DNA from 3 places in the Dermacoccus sp. PE3 genome. Region 1 is predicted to be linked to each of the others. Evidence: predicted binding sites of a transcription regulator. Region 1 holds the regulator's gene; each other region holds the start of a gene.
The links. The regulator LexA, encoded in region 1, represses DNA repair genes until DNA is damaged. The targets are predictions, from matches to a motif close to TCGAACANNTGTTCGA.
Positions count from the first base shown of each region.

Region 2: the regulator LexA is predicted to act here: its motif matches at 1,798-1,813, upstream of AA983_RS06800 (DUF6504 family protein).
Region 3: the regulator LexA is predicted to act here: its motif matches at 2,210-2,225, upstream of AA983_RS12955 (HNH endonuclease signature motif containing protein).

Region 1 is NZ_LDCM01000002.1:188,250-194,391, reverse strand. Features, by position in the region: gene AA983_RS06370 (vitamin B12-dependent ribonucleotide reductase) at 1-1,726, opposite strand, end outside; gene nrdR (transcriptional regulator NrdR) at 1,800-2,261, opposite strand; gene AA983_RS14745 (LysM peptidoglycan-binding domain-containing protein) at 2,509-2,922, opposite strand; gene lexA (transcriptional repressor LexA) at 3,189-3,908, shown strand; gene AA983_RS06350 (Sir2 family NAD-dependent protein deacetylase) at 3,922-4,761, opposite strand; gene AA983_RS06345 (LysR family transcriptional regulator) at 4,831-5,748, shown strand; gene AA983_RS06340 (ComEC/Rec2 family competence protein) at 5,798-6,142, opposite strand, start outside.
Region 2 is NZ_LDCM01000002.1:291,633-297,774, forward strand. Features, by position in the region: gene AA983_RS14775 (LysM peptidoglycan-binding domain-containing protein) at 1-92, opposite strand, end outside; gene AA983_RS06790 (Rv2175c family DNA-binding protein) at 212-586, shown strand; gene AA983_RS06795 (polyprenyl synthetase family protein) at 609-1,697, opposite strand; gene AA983_RS06800 (DUF6504 family protein) at 1,937-2,224, shown strand; gene AA983_RS06805 (SAV_6107 family HEPN domain-containing protein) at 2,265-2,714, shown strand; gene AA983_RS06810 (DNA polymerase III subunit alpha) at 2,720-6,142, shown strand, end outside.
Region 3 is NZ_LDCM01000005.1:73,468-79,609, reverse strand. Features, by position in the region: gene AA983_RS12965 (anthranilate synthase component I) at 1-529, opposite strand, end outside; gene hisI (phosphoribosyl-AMP cyclohydrolase) at 526-990, opposite strand; gene AA983_RS12955 (HNH endonuclease signature motif containing protein) at 1,166-2,200, opposite strand; gene AA983_RS12950 (CoA pyrophosphatase) at 2,470-3,081, shown strand; gene AA983_RS12945 (ABC transporter ATP-binding protein) at 3,086-4,861, opposite strand; gene AA983_RS12940 (ABC transporter ATP-binding protein) at 4,858-6,142, opposite strand, start outside.

The DNA of each region.
Region 1 (6,142 bases):
CGAGCTTCTTGAACTTCACGAGCGAGAAGTCCGGCTCGATACCGGTGGTGTCGCAGTCCATCATGAAGCCGATGGTGCCGGTGGGCGCGAGGACGGAGGCCTGCGCGTTGCGGAAGCCGCCCTTCTCACCGTTCTCGACGACGTCGGCCCAGGCCTTCGTCGCGAGCGCGTGGATGTCGCTGGCCATGGCGCCCATGTCCTTGTGCGAGGCGAGCTCGTCGTTCGCGGCACGGTGCTTGCGCATGACGCGGTTGTGAGCGTCGGCGTTGCGGGCGTAACCGGCGTACGGTCCGACGACGGAAGCTATCTCGGCGGAGCGCTTGTAGGCGGCACCCGTGAGCAGCGACGTGATGGAACCGGCCAGCGCACGGCCGCCGTCCGAGTCGTAGCCGTGGCCGGTGGCCATGAGGAGCGCACCGAGGTTGGCGTAACCGATGCCGAGCTGGCGGTAGTCGACCGTCGTCTTGCCGATGGACTCCGTCGGGAAGTCGGCGAAGCAGATGGAGATGTCCATCGCCGTGATGACGAGCTCGACGACCTTCTGGAAGGTGACGGCGTCGAACGTGTCGTCGTCCTTGAGGAACTTCAGGAGGTTGAGCGAGGCCAGGTTGCAGCTGGAGTTGTCGAGCGACATGTACTCCGAGCACGGGTTGGACGCCGTGATGCGGCCCGTCTCCGGGTTCGTGTGCCACGCGTTGATCGTGTCGTCGTACTGCACACCCGGGTCGGCGCACTCCCACGCGGCCTTGTTGATCTTGTCGAACAGCTCGCGGGCGTCGACCGACTCGATGACCTCACCCGTGTCACGGGCACGCAGGCCGAAGGTTGTGCCGTCCACGACGGCCTTCATGAACTCGTCGCTGACACGAACGGAGTTGTTCGCGTTCTGGTACTGCACGGAGACGATGTCGCGGCCACCGAGGTCCATGTCGAAACCGGCGTCACGCAGCGCACGGATCTTGTCCTCCTCGCGCGCCTTCGTCTCGATGAACTCCTCGATGTCCGGGTGGTCGACGTCGAGGACGACCATCTTGGCCGCACGACGCGTGGCGCCGCCGGACTTGATGGTGCCTGCCGAGGCGTCGGCGCCGCGCATGAACGAGACCGGGCCGGAGGCGGTGCCACCGGAGGACAGCAGCTCCTTCGAGGAACGGATACGCGAGAGGTTGAGGCCGGCACCGGAGCCGCCCTTGAAGATGAAGCCCTCTTCCTTGTACCAGTTGAGGATCGAGTCCATCGAGTCGTCGACGGACAGGATGAAGCACGCGCTGACCTGCTGCGGGCTCGCCGTACCCACGTTGAACCACACCGGCGAGTTGAACGAGAAGACCTGGTGCAGCAAGGCGTACGTGAGCTCGTGCTCGAAGATCTCGGCGTCGGCGTCGGACGCGAAGTAGCCGTTGTCCTTGCCGGCCTTCGTGTACGTGAGCACGACGCGGTCGATGAGCTGCTTGAGCGACTTCTCGCGAGCGTCCGACCCCAGCGCGCCACGGAAGTACTTCGTCGTGACGATGGTGGAGGCGTTGAGCGACCAGAAGTCGGGGAACTCGACACCACGCTGCTCGAAGATCGTCTCGCCGGTCTTCCAGTTCTGCTGGACGACGTCACGCAGCTCCCAGGTCACCGCGTCGTAGGGGTGGACGCCCGGGGTGGTGAAGATCCGCTCGATCGTGACGCCGTTGTTCCGGCGACCCGACTTGGCTCGAGCCTTCGTGGTCTCGGTCATGACCGCATGCCTCCTGGCACTTCTCGTGGGTTTGGTGTGGTGTGTCGTGAAGTAGGGGGTGAGCCGGTGGAGCTCAGCCGGCGTCGCGCAGAGCGTGCCTGCGCAGGTCGGCGACGGCGTCCTCGAAGTCAGTCAGTGACTCGAAGGCCTGGTAGACGGACGCGAACCGCAGGTACGCGACGTGGTCGAGTTCGCGCAGCGGGCCGAGGATCTCGATGCCGACATCGTGGGCGTCGATCTCCGCAGCCCCCTTGGAGCGGATCGACTCCTCCACCTGCTGAGCGAGGACGGCGAGCTGATCGTCGGAAACCGGGCGGCCCTGGCAGGCCTTGCGCACGCCCGACATGACCTTGTCGCGAGAGAAGGGTTCGCTCACACCGGAGCGCTTGACGACCGTGAGGCTCGCGGTCTCGACGGTGGAGAAACGCTTGCCGCAGTCGGGGCACTGGCGGCGACGCTTGATGCAGGTGCCGTCCTCGGTCGAACGGGAGTCGACCACACGGGAGTCGGCGTTGCGGCAGAAGGGACAGTGCACGTGCCACGCCTCTCGATCGCAGGATTCCACCGCCTCGTGACGGTATGAACCCCAACACCGGCATCGCGGGAATTCTTCCGCAAACAACCACATGTTGGGGGCATTAGGGCGCCTGTGCCCTACATCTAGGAATCCTAGGTTGCGTTGGCGACCGCTCGCAACCGTGTCGGCAAACCCGGCGCACCAACCCCAGCAATGACGCGGAAAAGATGTGCGGCTCGCCCCAGCGACACGCCGAGGGGGCCGCTCAGCCTGCCGGAACGAGAATTCGCTGGCCGGCCTGAACGTGCATCGAGCTCATGTTGTTGGCCTCCTGGATGGCCACCACACCACGGTCGTTACGCAAGGACGGCAGCTCACGGGCGGCGATCTGAGAAAGGGTCTCCCCGTCCTTCACCGTGACCGACGTCGCGCCACCGGCAGGGTTAGCTTCGGCCACGGCCTTGGCCGCAAGGAGGCCACCGCCGACGAGAACCAGAAGCGCCAGAAGGGCAGCGAAGCGACGGCGAGCGAGAACGGCACGACGCGTCAACGGGGCGCGCCGCGTGCTACGACCACCCTCGAGGGAATCGACGACCGCAGGCCCCGACGGAACGAGGTGCAGGTGACGACGAGGGCTCGGCGCGACCGCCGGGACGTCCAGACTGGGCACAGCACTCATGTTCATTCCTCCTGACTCGGCGCGGATGCATCGAACATCCGTGCGATAGAACAACTGTACGACACAAACGTTCGAAAGCAAGGCCGTCGGCGGCGTGTTTCTCGTACATGTTTGCGAAAACTGTGTACGGTGGTGCCTACGTTGATCCCGAACGCTCACACCGAATCAGCGGCCACCGACAACCCCGGAATTCCGGGGAGAATCAGGGCTCCGCACCGAGGTCCGCGTCCGCGAGATCACTGTTTTCGTCGATGTGAGGAGACGCCATGGGTGAGGTCCACTCCATGAACAACCGCGCGAAGGGCAAACTGACCCCGCGACAGCAGAAAGTGCTCACCGTCATCCGGCGCTCGGTCGACGAGCGCGGTTACCCGCCGAGTCTGCGCGAGATCGGTGAGGCCGTCGGGCTGACGAGCCCGAGCTCCGTCGCACACCAGCTCGCCACGCTCGAGCGCAAGGGTTACCTGCGTCGCGACCCCAACCGCCCTCGCGCCATGGAGGTCGTCTCCCCCGACGACGGCGCCGACACCCGCGGTTACCGCGGAGGCACCTCGGTGCGTGCAGCGTCCGAGAGCACGTACGACGAGACCGACTCGGGCAACGAGCGTCCGCAGGCCTCCTTCGTCCCCGTCGTCGGACGCATCGCCGCCGGCGGGCCGATCCTGGCCGAGCAGGCCGTCGAGGACGTGTTCCCCCTCCCCCGTCAGATCGTCGGTGACGGCGAACTGTTCCTGCTCAAGGTTGTCGGCGACTCGATGATCGAAGCCGCCATCTGCGACGGCGACTGGGTCGTCGTGCGCCAGCAGCCGGAGGCGTCCAACGGTGAGATCGTGGCTGCGCTGCTCGACGGCGAGGCCACCGTGAAGACGTTCAAGCGCACGAACGGCAAGACGTGGCTCCTGCCCGCGAACGAGAACTACGAGCCGATCGACGGCGACGAAGCCAGCATCATGGGCAAGGTCACGGCGGTGCTGCGCAGCGTCTGACTCTCGCCCACCCTCACGTCGTCGCGTTCGCCTCGGTCTGCACCTGCAGGCCGAGGCGTTCGCATGTCGCGGTGAGGGTGGCACCAAGCGGTTCGTGTAGCACGAGATCGGCGCGCTCCGAACCGCGCATGCTTCCCAGACCGACCAGGGCCACGGGCTTGCCCGCCTTGAGCGCCGCCGAGACGAACCGGAAGCCCGACATCACCTTGAGCGAACTTCCGAGAACGAGAACCGCCCGTGACAGTTCGAGCTGCGCGTAGCAGTGCTCAACCGTCGCGGTGGGCACGCTCTCGCCGAACATCACGACGTCGGGCTTGACGACGAGCGAATCACAGTGCGGACAGGCCACGAGAACGAACGCATCCTCTGCACTCCGGGCAACCTCGGCGTCTCCGTCGGCCAACAGGGCCACGTCGCGCGGGAGGTTCGGGTTGGCGTCGCGGATGCGCCCCTGGAACTCGGCTCGATCCGAGCGGCTGCCGCACTCGACGCACTGCACCGAGGAGAGCGAACCGTGCAGTTCGAGGGCGTCCGCTCCGGAGGCCGCATGAAGACCGTCGACGTTCTGCGTCACGAGGTGTTGCACGAGACCTGCGCGCTGCAAGGCTGCAACAGCGTGGTGGCCGCCGTTGGGCCGAGCCGCGGCGAAACGTTCCCACCCGACGGCGCTGCGAACCCAGTAGCGTCGGCGCGCGTCGTCCCCGCTGAGGAACTGCTGGAACGTCATGGGAACCGTTCGGCGGGTGCCGTCAGGCTTGCGGTAGTCGGGAATGCCCGACTCGGTCGAGAGACCCGCCCCGGTGAGCACGAACAGGTCGCCCTGCGCGACGAACTCCGCCAACGCTGCAGTCACAGGTGGCCCCTCTCATTCGAGAATCGATAGAAACTACAACATCCGATAACGCCGGGTTATTCTCTACGGATGATCGACGCCGCCGGCCTTCGGGTCATGAAAGCCATTGCCCAGGAGGGTAGCTTCACCGCTGCCGCTGCTTCCCTGGGCTACTCCCAGCCTGCCGTGTCCCAGATGGTGCGCCGCTTGGAGGACAAGACGGGCACGGCTCTCGTCGAGCGCCTCGGACGTTCGGTGCGTCTGACCGAGGCGGGCCACGTGCTCGCCCGCACAGCCACTCCGGTGCTCGCCGCTCTCGAGGCGGCGGAGGGCGAAGTGGCCTCGATCGCCGGCCTGAGGGCGGGACGAGTGCGCCTCATGGCCTTCCCCTCGGCCTCGTCGACCGTCGTCCCACGAGCGCTGTCGCTCGTCAAGCAGCGCTACCCCGACGTTCAGGTCACCTTCGCGGAAGCGGAGCCGCCGGAGTCACTCGCGGCGCTTCGGGCGGGAGATTGCGATGTTGCAGTCGCGTTCTCCTACGACGGCGACGAGATCGCGGCACACGCGGAGGATCTCGAGGGGCTCACCACGCTCGACCTGCTCGAGGACGAGGTGCGCCTCGCCGTACCGGCCGATCACCCGTTTGCCGGAAGGGGCTCCGTGTCGATGGAGGAGCTCGAGTCCGCGTCGTGGATCGCCGGATGCCCGCGCTGCCGGGGCCACCTGCTCTCGCTCGCCACCTCGGCGGGTTACACCCCTGACGTCGCGTTCGAGACCGAGGACTACGTCACCGTGCTCGGACTCGTGGCCGAGGGGTTGGGCGTGGCCCTCATCCCGGAGCTCATCCTGCGTTCGACCCAGCACCCCCGCGTGGCCACCATCGCCATCGAGCCGGCGAGCCGTCGTTCGGTTCTGGCTGTCACCACGCCCGACCTCCAGCGTGTGCCGGCGGTCAAGGCCACCCTCGACGCGCTGCGGGAAGCAACCGACGCTCTGCCGAACCTGTAGCCGGTTCCCTCCGGCTCGCGAGTGGAATCTCCTGCGACTCTCACCGGTGTCATCTCTGCGGTTCGACCGTGAGCGATCTACCGACGGGTACGACGTCGAGGTCTCCTGAAAGGTCCGTTCGGTAGACGGCTGTTCCGCTCTGGGCGAGTAACGACAGGAGCGATTCCTTCGGGTGTCCGTAATCGTTGCCCTCCCCCACCCCGATGAGGCCGACCCGCGCCGAAGCCGCCCGATAGAGCCCGGCACTCTGGTTCGCGCTGCCGTGGTGAGCTATCTTGACGAGGTCGTAGGGACGCGACGCTGCTCGGCGCGTCACCTCCCCGATGCACGCGGCCTGCGCCTCCCGTTCGACGTCGCCGAGCATGAGCGCATGCACGCTCGGCGTCGCCACATC
Region 2 (6,142 bases), 100 kb from region 1:
CCCTTGACGAACTGCGCGTGAGTTCGGCCCGGCTGAACGTGCGCAGGCGGCACCGCGTGCAGTGCGACGGGGACGTCGTAGGTAAGAGGCATGGCTCACACGCTAGGTGGTGACGTGGCTCGTCCTGCGAAGGCGCGCCCGAAGGGGTGAAGCTCGCCCCGGTGCGGTGCCGACATGCGGTAGTGCGTTCCCGTCTGGCAATCTTGGGGTCGTGGATGACGCAACGCACACGGAACTCGAAGCACTTGTCGGTGACTGGCTCACCGTGCCCGACCTCGCTGAGGAGCTGGGCATGTCGCTGCGCCAGGTGCGTCAGATGATCGCCGATCGCGAGATCATCGCCGCGCGCGTGGGGGAGCGCAATGTCGTTGCGGTGCCGGCGTCCTTCGTTCAGGACGGTGCGGTCGTCACGCCTCTCATGGGCACGGTGACGGTGCTCTCCGACGCGGGGTTCAGCGATGAGGAAGCGATTCGCTGGCTGTGCACGCCCGACGAGACGTTGCCGATCGACGGCGCCCCCATCGACATGCTGCGTGCGGGCCGCAAGGCCGAGGTGCGCAAGCGCGCCATGGAAGAGGCGTTCTGACGCTGCGCTGACGCGGGGCTGCTCAGCTGGAGCGAGCGGTGGTCGTCTCGATGAAGTCGTGCAGAGCGGTGAACGCTTCGGTCGGCATCGACTCGCGGAGCGACTCGAGCGCGGCGCGCGCTTCGTCGGCTCCCTGAGTGATGCGCTGCTCCACGGCGTCGACGGCGCCGGTGCTCATCGCGAGCGCGCGGAAGCGCTCGATCTCGTCGGTGTCGAGGTCGTCGTGGCCGAATCGGGTGTCGAAAAACGCGCGGTCGTCGGCGCAGAGGTCGTCGAGCAGGTGAGCGACGATGACGGTGCGCTTGCCTTCGCGCAGGTCGTCGCCGGCCGGCTTGCCCGTCTGTGCCGGGTCGCCGAAGACGCCGAGCAGATCGTCGCGTAGCTGGTATGCCTCGCCGAGGGCGAGACCGTAGCGCGAGAGGGCTTCGAGAGTGGCGTCGTCGCCGCCGGCGCAGGTGGCACCGATGAGCAGGGGGTGCTCCATCGTGTACTTCGCGCTCTTGTACCGGATGACGCGCAGAGCGCGGGTGATGCGCTCGTCGGTGGCGAGCCCTTCCCAGTTCTGCACGGCCTCGAGGACGTCGAGGAACTGCCCGCCCATGAGCTGGGTGCGCATGAGGTCGAAGACCCGGCGTCCGCGAAGAACCTCGTCGGCGGGTAGACCGCTCGTCGCGTACATCTCGTCGGCCCAGGTGAGGCACAGGTCGCCCGCGAGGATGGCGCCGGCCTCACCGAAGCGGTCGGCGTCGCCGGTGAGGCCGCGCTCGCGGTGGGCGCTCGCCATGGCCCGGTGTGCAGCCGGCATGCCGCGGCGGGTGTCGCTCGCGTCCATGACGTCGTCGTGCAGCAGCGCGGCGGCCTGGAAGAGCTCCATCGACGCGCTGGCGCGCACGAGGGCGTCACTGTCGGCGCCGCCGGCGGCGCGGTAGCCCCAGTAGAGGAACGACGCACGCACGCGCTTGCCGCCGGAGAGCAGGGAAGCGATGGCGTCGACCATGAGATCGGTTTCGTCGCCGAGGGGGGCGAGAACCTCGCGCTGGTGGGCGACTTCGGCGTCGACGGTGCGCTGGATGCGTTCGAGCAACTGCGATGCGTCCGCGGAGTTGGGCACGTCTCGATCCTTCCGGCAAGCGACTTCCACCGAGCCTACGCGGTCGCTCCGATTCCGCGGAATCTGGGGGTTGTCGCCGGGGCGTTCTAGTGTCACCATATCGAACATGAGTTCGAAAAAACGGGCTTGTGCTGTGCCGTTGTTCCGACGTTCGTTGCGTCGTCGCTCACCGTCACAGTCACAGCGAACCATCCGGCGGTGACGACGCGGTCGTCACCCGAGTGAAGTGAGGTGGCGAGATGCGCGGATACGCCGAGAGCGTCGAGGTGACCACAGTGGACACGGGAGAGGCGAGCGCGCCCGAGGCCTTCGTCTGGCGCGGGCGCCGGTATCGGGTCGCGGGGGTGCTCGAGAGCTGGCGTGAGGCAACGCCGTGGTGGCGCCTGCCGATGGGGGAGCAGGGCGTGTACGACGCCGAACGTCGGGTGTGGCGGGTCGAAGCGAGTGCGGGGGCGAGCCCGAGCCTCGGGGTGTTCGACCTGGCGCACGCGCGCTCCGGGTGGTCGCTCGAGCGGCTCAGTGACTGACGTGCAGGTTCGACGAAGTGTGCAGCGAGAGGGAGATGTCATGACGACGACGGCAATGGGTCCGGGTGCGCCCGCGGAAGCACTCACCGGTGATCTGTTCGACCTTCTGGGCCGTTCGCGCGCTGCCCTGATCGAGGCCTGCTCGGCCACGACGACGTCCGAGCGCTACGCGAGGGCCCAACTGGCTGCACTGCGGGCGGCTGCCGCCCTTCTGGCTCAGGTGGCGCCGCGTTCGCTCGGTTCACGCCCGCGCAGTGCGTGGGAGGCGCTGGCTCGCCAGCGCCCGGAGTTCGGGGAGTGGGCGAGCTTCTTCACTGAGTGCGGCAAGCGCAGCGCCGTCGCCCAGGGTGGCGGTGCCGGGGTGAGTGTGCGGGAGGCCGACGACCTCGTCCGGCAGGCCCAGCTCTTCCTCGACACCGTGCTCGTCCATGTCGGTCTGCCTGCCGCCGACGCTTCGGCGCTGCGGCTCACCCCCGTCGCGGTGGGGTGAGGTCGGTGCAGTTCACCCACCTGCACGTCGCGTCGTCCTTCTCGCTGCGCTACGGCACCACACCGCCGAAGCGTCTCGTCGAGCGCGCACACGAGTTGGGCTACGAGCGTCTGGCGCTCACCGACCGTGACGGTCTCTACGGCGTGGTGAAGTTCGTCGAGGCCTGCCGTGATCACGACATCGACCCCGTCGTCGGCGTCGACCTGGCGCTCGAGCCACCGACGCCGGCCAACTCGTCCCGCCCGCGGCGCACCCCGGCGAAGGGCGGGGCAGCCGTCGACGACCGGGGGCCTCGTGTCACCGTTCTCGCCCGCGGCGCCGCGAGCGGGCTCGACAAGGGCGTCGGATGGGGGCAGCTGTGCCGTCTCGTCACGGACGCTCACCTCGTCGGGGAGCGCAGTGCCGCGCGCACGTCGCGTGAACGGATCGCGCGGTTCGTCACTGTCGAGGAGGTGGGCAGGGGTAACAGCGCCCCGGCGCTCACCGTGCTGCTCGGCCCGGCCTCCGACGTCGGGCAGGCGCTGCTCGCCGAACGTCCTGCCGCGGCGGAGCAGCTGCTCAAGCAGTGGCGTGCTGCGCTGCCGCACGGGGCGCTCGCAGTCGAGGTGGCCTGTCACGACGGGGCGCCGGGCACGCCGGCCAGCAGGCGGCACGCGCTCGACCTGTGGGCGCTGGCGCGTGCGTGCGGTGTGCCCGCGGTACTCACCGGCTGGGTGAGGCACGCGGACGCCGACGAGGCCGTCACCGCCGATCTGCTCGACGCGGCGCGGCGCATGGTGGCGCTCGACCTGCGGCACCTCGACCGCACGAGCACGCGAGGGCATCTGCTCCCCGAGAGCGAGATGCTCGAGATCGCACGTGAACTCGCGCAGGCTGCGGGCGACGAGAGTGCGGCCCTCGAACTCGTCGGCGCGACGTCACGGTTGGCCGAGCTCTGCGTGCAGCATCCGTTCCACGACATCGGTATCGGTGCAGTTCATCTTCCGGAACCGGAGGTCCTCGACCTGGACGGCGTCGACCCCCAGCGCGCTCTGGCCGAGCGCTGCCGCGCCGCGCTGCCCGCTCGCTACGGCCACCTCTCGGCAACCGAGTACGCCGCCGTCGAAGAGCGACTCGACGACGAACTCGAGGTCGTGCGCCACCTCGGCTACCCGACCTACTTCCTCACGGTGGCCATCGTGTGCGATCTCATCCGTGACGCCGGTGTGCGCGTCGCTGCTCGCGGTTCGGGCGCGGGCAGCCTCATCAACTACCTGCTGGGCATCAGCGGGGTCGACCCGATCCGGCACCGCCTGCTCATGGAACGCTTCTGCACGCCGCTTCGCGCGTCGCTGCCCGACATCGACATCGACGTGGAATCGGCGCGGCGCACCGAGATGTACGAACGCATCATGGAGCGCTTCGGCGGCGAGCGGGTCACGTGTGTGTCGATGGCGGAGACCTACCGGGTGCGTCACGCCATCCGTGACGCCGGCGCTGCGCTCGGTATGCCGCCGGCCGACGTCGACGTCATCGCGAAGGCCTTTCCGCACATCGCCGCGCGCAATGCGCGCCAGGCCATCGAGGAGTTGCCGGAGTTGCGTGCGCGCGGCCTCGCCTCGAGCGAGTTGGAGCGACTGTTCGACCTCGTCGAGCGACTCGACGGTCTGCCGCGGCACGTCGCGCTGCACCCGTGCGGCGTCGTGTTGTCGAACGCGCAGCTCGCCCATCGCACGCCGATGGAGGCGAGCTGGCTCGGTTTCCCGATGAGCCAGTTCGACAAGGACGACGTCGAGACCCTCGGCCTGCTCAAGCTCGACGTGCTCGGCATCCGAATGCAGTCGGCGATGGCGCATGCCGTGGCCGAGATCGAGCGGGTCGAAGGCGTCGTCGTCGACCTCGACGACGAGACGTGTGTCCCGTTCGACGACGAGGCGACGTTCGATCTCATCCGCTCGACGCGCACGCTGGGGTGCTTCCAGATCGAGTCGCCCGGGCAGCGTGAACTCATCGGCAAGTTCGCTCCCGAGGCCTTCGAAGACCTCATCATCGACATCTCGCTGTTCCGCCCCGGCCCGGTCAAGAGCGACATGATCAACCCGTTCCTGCGGGTGCGTCAGGGTTGGGGTGAGCCGGAGTACCTCCACGAGAGCCTGCGGCCGGCGCTGGAGGAGACGGTCGGCGTCGTGGTCTTCCACGAGCAGGTGTTGCGCATCGTCGCCGAGACGACGGGGGTGACGCTCGCCCAAGCCGACGAGGTGCGTCGGGCGATGGGCTCGCCCACAGGGCAGGAGAAGATCGGGGAGTGGTGGCGTGCTGCCGCCAAGGCCCGCGGGTACACGCGCGGCGAGCGGGAACGCATCTGGGCGGTGCTCGCGGCTTTCGCGTCCTTCGGTTTCTGCAAGGCTCACGCGGCAGCGTTCGCGCTGCCCACCTACCAGTCGGCGTGGTTGAAGACCCATCACCTCGCGGCGTTCGTCGCGGGTGTGCTCACGCACGACCCGGGCATGTACCCCAAGCGGCTCATCCTCGCCGACGCTCGCACGTTCGGTGTGCCCGTGCTCGGTGTTGACATCAACGCCTCGCGGGGCGAGTACCGGGTGGAGCGGGTGAGCGGCAGCGCCGAGGAGGGCAGTCACAACGATGCTGGTGCTTCGGTCGGTCTCCCTGGTGGCCCGAGCTCCGACGAATCGGACCCGAGCGCAGGGGCTTCCGAAAAACTCGGTCTGCGCATCGGATTCGCCGACGTCAAAGGCATGAGCGAGAGGGAGATCGAAACTCTCGTCGCGGCGCAGCCCTACTCGAGCTTGAGCGACGTGTGGAACCGGGCCGGCCTGACGCGAACGAGCGTCGAACGTCTCGTTCTCGTCGGCGCCTTCGACAGCCTGTACGGCTTCGGTGCTCGCACAGGGCGAGGCGCTCTCACCCGACGCGACCTCCTGCTCGAACTGGAAGATCTCGAGCGCTGGCACCTGCGCGGTACATCGCGGGGGCGTCCGCGCGGGCAGAAGGTGCTCGTGACCAAGCCGTCGTCGAGCAACGTAGACGAGAGGAGTGCGTCGAGCCCAGGTGCCGGCGAAGCGCCAGGGGAGGCGGGGCTCTTCACGTTCGACCCGGTGGAAGCCGCCCGTGCGCAGGCGCAGGGGCGCCGCCCCGGGGCGAAGGATCCGGTGGGTGCTCAACTCGTCCTCGACCTCGTCGATGGAGCCGTCGACGGTGAGGGTTCGGGCCTGCCCGAGTTCACGCCGGCGGAGAAGGTGCGTGCCGAGCTCGACATCCTCGGTCTCGACGTCAGCGGTCACGTCATGGAGTTCTACGCGCCGATGCTGCGTCACCTGGGCCTCAGCGCTGCGTCCGATCTCGTGAACCTGCGGGGTGGGCAGGAGGTGTGGTGCGCGGGCATCAAGGTGGCCACGCAGACCCCGCCGGTGCGTTCGGGGCGCCGCGTC
Region 3 (6,142 bases), on a different contig from region 1:
GGTGGTCCATGACGGCCAGGTCGGTGGCGAGCAGCATCGTCACCTCGGGGATGCCCAGCGCGTCCTCGGCATCGTCGCCGATTTTCTCCCAGCGGCGCACGGCGTCGTAGCCGATGGCGCCCACGAGGCCACTCGTCAGGGGCGGCAGGCCGGGGATGCGTTCGGTGTGGAGTAGTTCGAGGCTCTCGCGCAGGGCGTCGACGGCGAGGCCGCTCGTCGGAAGGCCGGTAGGCACATCGCCGAGCCAGACGACCTCGCCGTCACGCTCGGTGAGCGTGGCGCGGCTCGCGGCGCCGATGAACGAGTAGCGTGACCACACGCCGCCGTGCTCGGCGGATTCGAGGAGGAACGTGCCGGGCTCGTCGCGCGCGAGCTTGCGGTAGACGCCGATCGGGGTTTCGGCGTCGGCGAGCAGGCGTCGGACGACGGGAATGACGCGGCGTTCCGTTGCGAGGTGAGTGAAGACGTCGGCGCTCGGCCACGTGGCGCCCCAGGTGAGGTCGGCGGCCAGGCTGGGCGTCGTCGTCATGCGGGATCCTCCGTGGGGTGCTGCTCGTGGGTCGGCTTGAGGTCGTGCTGGTCGATCTCCGACATCGCATCCGCGGCGGGGCCAGTGGCGTGTGTCGGAGCTCCGACGGTGGCGTCCAGATCGGTGAAGAAGCAGGTGCGCGCGCCGGTGTGGCAGGCGGCACCGATCTGCTCCACGCGGACGAGGAGTGCGTCACCGTCGCAGTCGAGCGCGACGGACTTCACGTACTGCGCATGCCCCGACGTGTCGCCCTTGCGCCAGTACTCACCACGGCTGCGCGACCAGAAGGTGACGCGCCCGTCGTTCAGCGTGCGCCGCAGCGCCTCGTCGTCCATCCAGCCCAGCATGAGCACCTCGCCACTCGCCTCATCCTGGACGATGGCGGCCACGAGACCCGAGTCGTCGCGCTTGAGCCGCTGGGCGATCTCGGTGGGCAGGGGCGTCGAAGTCATGGGTGCCATTGTGCCAACCGCACGTGCCGGAGCGAGAACCCGTCTGTGCTTGGCGGCACCGGGCGGGCGTGAGGGCGCCGCGCCGACGCGGGCAGATGATGCGATTTAGTTCACGTGACGCAGTCTGAGCAGGCGCAAAACGCGTCAGGTGAACCGAACTGCGTCAGCTGCGCCACAGCGACGCTCAGGCGACGCGGCCCGCGCGCGGTTCCAGCGGCACCGTGGCTCCGCCGGGGCGGGTCAGCCAGCGGCGGCCGGTGGGCGACTCCCACTCGCATGTGGCTTCGGCATCCATGCTCACCGCGTATCCGCCGAACGTCTTGGCGCGGTGGTGATGACGGCACAGGCTCTGGAGGTTCGACCCGCTCGTTGCGCCGCCCTCGGCGAACGGGATGACGTGGTCGAGGTCTGCAGATGCCCCGGGCCGCGTGCCGTACGGGAAGCGGCACACCTCGTCGCGATCGGTGACGAGGGCCGCCATTGTGGCGTGCGGTCGGTACGTCTGCGACAGCGTGCCGGTTGTCACGACGCGACCGTTAGCCAGATCGCGGGTGAGGCGAACCGCGAACGTCGTTCCGATCGACGCGGCTAGCCGAGCGAGCGCCTCACCTGTCACGACACCCATTCCTGGCACGTCGACGTCAGCGAAGGCAGAGCTCTCCCCTGGTGAGGAACGCAGCGCTCTGACGAAACGCATGGTGGAGCACTGCTCGCGCCGGAGGGACTGAGTGGGCGGCGAGTCAGCGGCCAACGGCACTTGCAGCGTGAAAGCAGCATGCACCGAACTGTTCTCGACCATCAGGTCGACCAGCGCATCGACACGACAGCGACCCCGCGACGGCGGCAGCCCTCCTCCGCCCCAGCCGGCGCGCAGGTGTTCGGCGCGGGCCTCGATGACGGCGTGCAGCGCCAGCGCGTCGCCCGTGTCGAGGACGACACGCATCTCGGTGAGTGAGTCGATGTCGAGGTGCGGTTCGGACCACACACCCTTCTCGCGGTCGACCAGCACTTCGTCAGCCTCCCGAGCGAGCCCCAGTGCACGCAGGAGCTTCCGCACGTGCCGCCGCGCGGCACTGCCGCCCATGCGGTGCGCACCGGACTTCTCCACCAGGTCAGTGACGCGGGCCAGGGCTTCCGGTTCGACGATGTGGTCGAGTTCGTCCGAGATGACCGTGGCCGTCGCGAAGCGCGCTCGACCGGTCACCGACCTCAGATCCATGCTCCATTATCGCACCCCTGTTCGAATCATGTCCGGTCCGTGCGCACCCAATGCCCTGACCCACGTGCCGCTGACTACAGGATCACCGCCCGCAAGCGCCCATCCTTTAGCCGCAGAGCCTCGCTGTTCCGCGGACTAGTGAACGGTTTCCCGGAGTGGCCAAGCGCGTGTCTGACGCACTGGCGATGGCGCGCCCCGAACCAGCGCCCGATGCGCCACGATGGGTTCTGCCCGAACCCAGCAGAGTCACCCGAAGAGGAGCCGCCCGCATGCCCCGTGACGACGACCTGCGTCAGCACATTGCGCAGCAGCTCTCCTCCTTCGAGCCTCGTGAAGCCACCGGTAACCCCCTGCGCGAGGCCGCGGTTTGCGTCGTCATCGCCCACAGGGCGGACGAGCCGGTTGTTCTCATGGAGAAGCGAGCACCCAGCCTCCGCGCCCACGCCGGTCAGTTCGCGCTACCGGGCGGCCGGATCGACGCGGGCGAAACGCCCCAGGAAGCTGCCCTCCGCGAACTGCACGAGGAACTCGGCATCGCGGCTTCGGCCGACGCAGTCTTGGGCAGGCTCGACGACTTCGCGACCCGCTCGGGCTATCTCATCCGGCCGTTCGTCGTCTGGGCCGGCGATGTGCTCGACGAGGTGGTGCTCAATCCGGCCGAGGTTGCGGTGCTCCACGAGATCACGCTCCCCCAACTGGACGCGGAACCGCGGTTCGTCGAGCAGCGTGGGCTGGGCGAGCCGGTGTTCCAGTGGCCCTTCGAGGACTACTGGATCCACGCGCCGACGGCGGCGATCCTCCATCAGTTCCGGGAAGTCGTTCTCCACGGCCGCAGCACGCGCGTGGCCCACTTCGAGCAGCCCAAGTTCGCCTGGAAGTAGCGCGCTACTCCGCGTGGGAGGCCACCCAGCCTTCGTGCAGCCGCCGGTAGGGTCCGTCAGCGCCGACGAGTTCAACGTGCGAGCCGCGCTGGACGAGTCGTCCGGCGTCCATGACCCAGATCTCGTCGGCCTTCTCGGCCGTCGCGAGGCGGTGCGCGATGATGACGCTCGTCCGGCCGCGCATCAGCTCGTCGAGTGCCTGGCCGACGGCAACATCGGTCGACGGGTCGACACTTGAGGTGGCCTCGTCGAGGATGAGCACGTCCGGGTCCGTCACATACGTGCGCGCGAGCGCGACGATCTGCCGCTCCCCCGCGCTGAGCCGCGATCCGCGAGCGCCCACCTCGGTGCGCACGCCCTCGGGCTGACGGACGAGCCAGTCCTCGCACCCGATCCCGACGAAGGCGCGCTCGACGCCCGCGTCGTCGAGGTCCGGGCGCGCGAAGCGCACGTTGTCGGCGATCGTGCCGGTGAAGAGGAAACCCTCCTGCGGCAGGTACGCCACGGCCTCGCGCAGCGACGCATCATCGACGTCGCGCAAGTCGAGTCCACCGACGCGCACGACACCCGACGTGGGGTCGACCAGGCGGGTCAGCAGTTTTGCGAGCGTGCTCTTGCCCGAACCGGTCTCACCGACGACGGCGACACTCGTACCCGGCGCGATCGTCGCGTCGACGTCGCGCAGCACGAGGTCGGCGTCGGGCGAGTAGGCGAAGTCGACGTGGTCGAGCTGCACCGACTTGGCGCCCGCGTTCAACGTCTGCGGTTGCGCCGGCGGCACGACCTCGAGGGGCGTGTCGAGCAACTCGATGACGCGTCGCCAGCCGGCGAGAGCGTTCTGCAGGTCGTTGAGGACCTCGGTGGCCGTCTGAACGGGCTGCGTGAAGAGGTTGGTGAGGAACACGAAGGCGGTGATCTCACCGATCGTCATGTGTCCGTTGGCGCCCATCCACGCACCCGCGATGATGACGAGGATGAGCGCGGCGCCGGAGACGCCCTGGCCCGACACGAACGCACCCACGGCACGGATCTGCGCCCCGATGGCGGCCTTGCGCTGCGCCTCGATCGCATCGTCCATGCGCTCCTGGGTGCGCGGCTGAATACCGAACAGGCGGACGGTCGCTGCCCCGGCCACGGACTCCGAGATCGTGCTCAGCATGTCGGCCACCCGCTCGCGGACGACGGCGTACGCGCGCCCGACGAGCCGCTGGAAGTAGCGCAGGAGGAAGAACAGCGGCAGGAAGCAGATCCACACGAAGATGGCGAGCGGCCACGAGTACCAGAGCATGAGGATCGTCGCGACGAGCAGTTGCCCGATGGAGACGATGAGCATCATGCCGCCGCGCTGGACGAACATCGAGATCTGGTCGACGTCGCTCGTCACGCGCGAAACCATCGAACCGCGGCGGGACGCGTTGAGCGTCAGCGTCGACAGGGCGTGCACGTGGGCGAACGCCTTGCGGCGCAGCGTCGCCAACCCCCGCTCGGACGCGCGGAAGAGCCTGACGTTCATGACGTAGGAGCAGACACCCGCCACGACGACGCCGAGGGCCGCGAGGGCAAACGTCCACCGCACGACGCCGAGATCGACCCCGCCCGGCGCGAGGATGCCGTGGTCGATGGCGCGCTGGAGCGTCAACGGCACGATGACCTGGCTCGACGTGGCCACGAGCGCGAGCAACAGCGTCCAGCCGAAGCCCTTCGTCATCTCCGGAGCGAGCGAGAGCCCGCGCCGCAGGGTGCCGCGGTCGCTCGTCACCTTGGTTGCGCCGGCGCTCATGCCCGGCCCCCTTCAGCCTCGGCGTGGGATGCGTCGGCATCGTCCCCGTCATCGGCGTCGGCTGCATCAGGGGCAGCACCCTCGGCTTCCTCCACCTCGTACGCGCTGAGCAGCGCCGCGTACCCGGGGTGGCCGGCCATGAGTTCGTCGTGACGGCCGCTGGCGGCCACCCGTCCGTTCTCGAGGTACACGACGCGGTCCGCGAGCAGGATGCTCGAGCGGCGGTGCGCGACGATGACGGTGGTGCTGCCCTCGGTCGCAGAACGCAGCGACGTGAGGATGTCGCCTTCGACGGCGGGGTCGATCGCGCTCGTCGAGTCGTCGAGCACGACGAGACCGGGCTTACCGGCGATCACTCGGGCGAGCGCGATGCGCTGACGCTGACCGCCCGACAGGCGCGAACCACGCTCACCGAGCGCCTCGTCCCGACCGTGAGGCAGGGCCTCGACGAACGTCGCCGCGTGCGCGACGTCGAGTGCGTGATCCACCTCGCCGCGACCGAGATCCGAGCGCCCCAGCGCCACGTTCTCCTCGCTCGACTCGTTGAACACGAACGCGTCCTGCGTCGCGAGCGCCACCCGCTCCTCACGGTTCGCCACGCCACCGATGTCGTGACCACCCACCTCGACGACGCCGGCCGTCGGCGGGGTGAGCCCGACGAGCACCTGAGCGAGCGTGCTCTTGCCCGAGCCCGTCGCACCGACGACGGCGAGCGAGCCGCCGGCGGGAACCTCGAGGTCGACGCCGGTGAGCGCGGGAGCGTCGGCGTCCTCGTACGTGAACGAGACACCGTGCGCCCGCAGCTCCAACGGCCCTTCGGGCAGGGACGCCTCCCGGCGGCGCGGCGGCAGATCGGCTGCGTCGTCGAGGATCGGCTTGACGCGCTTCCACCCGATGGCCACCTGCGGGAGGCTGAACAGGATCCAACCGAAGGCGCGCACCGGCCACGCGAGCAGGCTGAAGAGGTAGGCGACCTGAACGACGTCAGCGGCCGTGATCGAGCCCGAGGCCACGCGTTCGGCACCGACCACGACGACGGCAAGCGACCCGAGCGTCGGCAACGCATTCGTCATCGGGTCGAAGATGCCCTCGGTCCGTCCGAGACGGATGTTGGCATCACGCAGTTCCTCGGCCGAGCGCGTGAGTCGCGCGGTCTCCGAGTCGGCGCGACCGAGCGCCTTGACGACGAGCGCGCCGTCGAAGCTCTCGTCGGCCACGGTGCTCACCTGCGCGCGGGCCGCCTGCGATGCTTCGACACGACGGCGCATGACGATCTGGAAC